2 regions of the Providencia sp. Marseille-Q8014 genome follow, and region 2 is predicted to be linked to the other one. Evidence: predicted binding sites of a transcription regulator. Region 2 holds the regulator's gene; the other holds the start of a gene.
What was found. Region 2 encodes sigma-54, which starts transcription at its own class of promoters, with help from an activator protein. Its sites were predicted from a motif close to GTTGGCACANNTTTCGCTNT; they were not measured.
Positions count from the first base shown of each region.

Region 1: the regulator sigma-54 is predicted to act here: its motif matches at 1,307-1,326, upstream of glnA (glutamate--ammonia ligase).

Region 1 is NZ_CBCOPT010000001.1:294,596-297,812, forward strand. It holds gene glnA (glutamate--ammonia ligase) at 1-1,185, opposite strand, end outside; gene ACWPW6_RS01285 (PadR family transcriptional regulator) at 1,563-2,219, opposite strand; gene typA (ribosome-dependent GTPase TypA) at 2,641-3,217, shown strand, end outside.
Region 2 is NZ_CBCOPT010000001.1:3,516,144-3,519,360, forward strand. It holds gene lptB (LPS export ABC transporter ATP-binding protein) at 1-652, shown strand, start outside; gene rpoN (RNA polymerase factor sigma-54) at 818-2,263, shown strand; gene hpf (ribosome hibernation promoting factor) at 2,286-2,573, shown strand; gene ptsN (PTS IIA-like nitrogen regulatory protein PtsN) at 2,676-3,143, shown strand.

The sequences.
Region 1 (3,217 bases), 3.2 Mb from region 2:
TTTATCCATTGCATCACCTGGGTGGATCTTGTTGATGATGCCATCAAGACCCGCCATTAGCTGGGCAGCAAACGCCAAATAAGGGTTAGCAGCAGGGTCTGGGAAACGAACTTCAATACGGCGCGCTTTGGTGCTAGCAACAACAGGAATACGGATAGATGCTGAGCGGTTACGTGCTGAGTAAGCCAACATAACGGGTGCTTCAAACCCAGGAACCAAACGTTTATAGGAGTTGGTTGTTGGGTTAGTGAAGGCATTCAACGCACGAGCGTGTTTGATAATACCGCCAATGTAGTAAAGCGCCATTTCAGATAACCCGCCGTACTTATCGCCTGCAAATAGGTTGATACCATCTTTTGACAGTGACATATGACAGTGCATACCTGAACCGTTATCGCCAACTAAAGGTTTTGGCATAAAGGTCGCTGTTTTACCATAAGCATGTGCGACGTTATGCACGACATATTTATAAATCTGAGTTTCATCCGCTTTTTTCGTCATTGTATTAAAGCGACATGCCACTTCGTTTTGTCCAGCAGTAGCGACTTCATGGTGATGCGCTTCAACCACTAAGCCCATTTCTTCCATTGTGGTGCACATTGCAGAACGCAAGTCCTGTGAAGAATCGACAGGCGGAACAGGGAAATAGCCGCCTTTTACGCCTGGACGATGACCTTTGTTACCACCTTCATATTTAGTGCCGGTATTCCATGCCGCTTCAATATCATCGATATGATAGTAGCTGCTGTGCATGCTATTACCAAAACGGATGTCATCAAAGATGAAGAATTCAGGTTCTGGCCCAAATAACACGGTATCCGCGATCCCACTAGAACGTAAAAAATCTTCCGCGCGTTGAGAGATAGAACGAGGGTCACGGTCGTAACCTTGCATGGTACCTGGCTCAAGGATATCGCAACGAATGATCAATGTTGGATCCGCAAAAAATGGGTCAAGCATTGCAGTTGATGGATCTGGCATGAGCACCATGTCAGATTCGTTAATGCCTTTCCAGCCACCAATCGATGAACCGTCAAACATTTTGCCTTCTTCAAAGAAGTCTTCGTTGACTTGATGAGCAGGGATGGTGATGTGCTGCTCTTTACCTTTGGTATCAGTAAAACGCAAATCGATAAATTTTATTTTGTGCTCTTCTATCAGCGATAAAACGTGTTCTGAGGACATCGTCGGCTCTCCTGGTCAGGTCGGTTTTGCAAAATAATCACAGGCAGTTGGATTATTTTTTGCCATTATTTCTGGCTTTTCAGCGTCAGTTAATCAAGGTGTCACTTCTTACATAAAAATATAAGCGAAAAACGTGCCAACTTTTAAAATAGCCTAAATACGGCATATTACAACGTTATGACAAACGGATAAGGAAATAAACAGCAGTAATTGCACTAATATGGTGCAATTTACTTTTTGATTGCACAGATGTAGTGCAATTTGACTAGGATGGGATTTAAATTGACGTAATAAAGTCGATTGATTGGCTATTTAGCCTTGTGCTTGACGTCTAAGCCCAAGGCTGTTCATTTTATAAAAATGGCTAAATAACAACATTATTCATCGACATTGTCAGTCAGTAATGTGTTTACTTGCTCAATTTGCTGTACTGCATCATTAATGATCTGTGCGATTTGGCGTGTTTGGGTTTCATTTAGTTGCTTTAGCACCATTTTATGGCGCAATAATGCTTTGAAACGGTGAACCGCCATTTCGATTTCTTCGGATAAATTACCGCCGTGCTGCATGTCGCGAGCTTTGGCTAATTTACGGAAAATAGTGGCCTCAATCTCTTGATTCGCTTTTAAATGTTCGGCACCTTCCGCGGTAATTTTGAAGCTTTTACGATTACGTTCAATTATTTCTGATTCAAGAAAACCTTGCTCTTCAAGTAATGTTAGCGTTGGGTAAACGACCCCAGGGCTTGGTACATATAAACCACTGGACGCTTCTTGAATATCTTTAATGATTTCATAGCCATAGCTTGGTTTTTTGGCAACTAATGACAGCACCATAATGTGCAAATCACCATGGTCGAATAAACGACGTAATCCACGTCCACGACCTTTATGACGACCTTCGCCATGTCTACGGCCCTTACCATGACAATGACGACCTTCACCATGACCATGATCTTCGCCGTGGCAACATTGATGTCCATGGCCGTCTTCATGGCGTGAATGATAAACATGACGGCAGGTATGAATTCGCATATAATCCTCCTTAATTAGATATATCGAATTAGCTTGAGTTAAATATAAATAGATATATCTAATTGGTCAATTTAGATATATCTAAATCACATTAAAAGGGTCGAAAACTAGATATTGTGCAAAAAAATCTATTTTTTATTCTTTTTTTAGGCGGATAATTAATGGTACAAAGTGTATTATTCTGCTACTTTGTGGTTTTTCAGTACTGATACGGGTTATTTTCTGATATATTCCGCGATTGTTACGCAACTGAATGTTTTTTAGTTAAAAACTTTTTATACAGTGATGGGTTTCACATTTATTCCACTTGTGCGGAAAAACGTGTAAAATAACAGCAAATTAACGTAGAAAGTATGCTTCCTATATCGATTTAGGCGCAATAAAGCATATTCCTTTCCTGTCAATTAAACGGTAAAAATCCTTGTCAATTCAAAACTTAAGAAATATCGCCATCATCGCTCACGTTGACCATGGCAAGACAACACTGGTTGGTAAATTACTACAGCAATCAGGCACGTTCGGTGAACGTGAAACTGTAGATGAGCGTGTTATGGACTCCAATGACTTGGAGAAAGAGCGCGGTATCACCATCCTTGCTAAAAACACCGCGATCAAATGGAATGACTATCGCATTAACATCGTAGATACCCCAGGCCACGCCGACTTCGGTGGTGAAGTTGAACGTGTTATGTCAATGGTTGACAGCGTTCTGCTGGTGGTTGATGCGACTGATGGTCCTATGCCTCAAACGCGTTTCGTTACCCAAAAAGCGTTTGATAATGGCTTAAAACCCATTGTTGTTATCAATAAAGTTGACCGCCCAGGCTCACGTCCTGATTGGGTAGTTGACCAAGTATTTGATTTATTCGTTAACTTAGGTGCAACGGATGAACAGCTTGATTTCCCTATTGTTTATGCATCTGCAATAAACGGTATTGCGGGTCTTGACCATACTGATATGGCTGAAGACATGACCCCACTTTACGAAGCTATCGTAA
Region 2 (3,217 bases):
GGTGAAGTCTGGTGAAATTGTTGGTTTACTTGGTCCTAATGGTGCGGGTAAGACGACCACCTTTTATATGGTGGTCGGAATCGTCCAGCGAGATGCAGGTAAGATTACCATTGATGGCGAAGATATTAGCCTGTTGCCTCTTCATGAACGCGCACGCCGTGGTATTGGCTATCTGCCTCAAGAAGCCTCAATTTTTCGCCGCTTGAGCGTTTATGATAACCTGATGGCAGTGCTAGAAATACGTCATGACTTAAATTCAGACCAACGTAAAACACGTGCTGAAGAGCTAATGGAAGAGTTTAGTATCACCCATTTGCGCGATAGTATTGGTCAATCGTTGTCAGGTGGGGAACGTCGCCGTGTTGAAATTGCTCGCGCATTAGCCGCGAATCCGAAATTTATCTTGTTAGATGAGCCGTTTGCTGGTGTTGACCCAATTTCAGTATTGGATATCAAAAAAATCATCCAACATTTACGTGACTATGGTCTGGGCGTGTTGATCACCGACCATAACGTGCGAGAAACACTCGATGTCTGTGAAAGAGCTTATATTGTGAGCCAAGGGCACCTGATAGCACACGGAACACCTGAGATGATCCTCGAAAATGAACAAGTCAAACGCGTTTATTTAGGGGAAGGCTTCCGTCTATAAGTTATTAGTCATAGACTCTAAAATAAGTCGAGCATCGCTAGGTGACAGAGACACGATTTGTTGAATGTCTTAATAAATCAGAAAGCAGGTCAACAACATTCGCTAGCGATACCGTCACTGGTTGTATGACAAATATATTTTTGAGATGGAGATAAAAGACCATTCATGAAGCAAAGTTTGCAGCTCAGAATCAGTCAGCAACTTGCAATGACACCCCAACTGCAACAGGCTATCCGCCTGTTGCAGCTCTCTACACTTGAGCTACAACAAGAAATCCAACTCGCTCTAGAAACCAACCCCCTTCTAGAACAAGAAGAAAATGCCAATGAATTAGATTCGCTGGATGACATCGATATCGACACTGATAGTAGCGAAATCGATACCAAAGATGCTCTCGAAAAGGGTGATATGCCCGATGAGCTCCCACTGGATGCCAATTGGGATGAGATTTACACCGCTGGCACACCTTCAGGCACCAGCAACGACTACAGTTTCGATGAATTACCGGTCTACCAAGGGGAAACGACACAAACCCTACAGGACTATTTGCAGTGGCAATCCGAGTTAACTCCTTTTACCGATACGGATCGTGCTATTGCGACAGCAATTATTGATTCTATTGATGATTCAGGCTATCTCACCACATCAATTACCGATATCCATGAAGGTATTGATAATCCTGATATCACTTTGGAAGAAGTGAGCGCGGTTTTAAAACGAATCCAACATTTTGATCCCCTTGGAGTGGCGGCACAAGACCTTAAAGAATGTTTACTCATTCAGCTATCTCTCTATCCGAAAAATACCCCTGGGTTAGAGGAAGCTCGCACGATTATTCGCCAACACATCGATTTACTGGCAAATCGCGATTTTCGCCAGCTCACTAAGCTGACTCGATTAAAAGAAGATGCACTAAAAACCGCTATTGATCTGATATTGACGTTGAATCCCAAACCCGGCCAATCCATCAATACCGGAGAGTCTGAATATGTCATTCCTGATGTTTTAGTGAAAAAAATCAATGGACACTGGCAAGTTGAATTAAATACAGATAGCATCCCTAAACTAAGTATTAACAATCACTATGCTTCACTGATAAAAGATTCAGTAAGCGAAAGTGATTCACAGTATATTCGTAGCAATTTGCAGGATGCTAAATGGCTGATTAAGAGTTTGGAAAGTCGCAATGAGACCTTGTTAAAGGTCGCAACTTGCATTGTTGAACAGCAACAAGAATTTTTCGAACTCGGCGATGAATATATGAAACCCATGATATTGGCTGATATTGCTTATCAGGTCGATATGCATGAATCGACAATATCGAGAGTCACAACGCAAAAATATCTCCATAGCCCTAGGGGAATTTTTGAATTGAAGTATTTTTTCTCTAGCCACGTGAGTACCGATACTGGAGGAGAAGCTTCCTCAACGGCAATACGTGCGTTAGTGAAAAAACTGGTTGCTGCTGAAAATCCAGCAAAACCATTGAGTGACAGTAAATTGACCAGCATGCTGGCCGAACAGGGCATTCAGGTTGCTCGTCGAACTGTCGCTAAGTACCGTGAATCGTTATCTATTCCGCCCTCAAATCAACGTAAAAAGTTGGTTTAATTGACAAAGTAAGGAAGATTGTATGGAATTTCAGATTACTGGACACAATATCGAAGTCACCCCTGCATTGCGTGAAACTGTTGAGAAAAAAATCAAAAAATTGGAGCAATTATTTGATCGTATCAATGGTATTCAAGTCGTTTTAAAAGTTGAAAAAGTTCAGCAGATTGCTGAAGCAACTGTGCAGGTGAATGGTGCAGAACTCCATGCGTCAGCTGAAGAAAACGACATGTACGCAGCAATCGACCTACTGGTAGACAAATTGTCACGCCAGTTAACCAAACATAAAGAAAAACTGAGACAACACTAGTCTATTTATGGTGAAATCACTCAGTGATTTATGACCAATAAATAATTAAAACCAGATAGCGTACCCCGCTATCTGGTTTTGTAGTCCTAAGCGAACAATAAAATGAACAGTGATATAGAAATCCAATTAAGCGCCGTATTATCACCAGCCTGTACACGTAATAACCTTGTCTGTACTAGCAAGAAAAGGGCTCTCGAGATTATTAGTGAACTCGCTGCCGCAGAGTTGGGATTACCGGAAAATACGGTATTTGAAGCATTACTCACCAGAGAAAAAGTCGGAACAACAGGTATTGGTAGTGGGATCGCCATTCCTCACGGTAAGTTAGCAGAAGGTGAACATACGCAAGCTGTTGGCGTTTTTTTGCATCTTGAAGAGCCTATTGCCTTTGATGCCATCGACAATCAACCTGTCGATCTGCTTTTTGCATTACTTGTGCCTGCCGATCAGTGCAAAACACACCTGCACACGTTATCGTTAATCGCCAAAAAATTAGCAGACAAATCTTTTTGTAAGCGTCTAAGATCGGCACAAAGCGACGCTGAGCTATATAGTATTATTACTGAGTAATCTATAATTGAATGACTTTGTCATCACAGGGTTACATGTATATAAAATTTTGATATTTTCTATATAGCTGTACT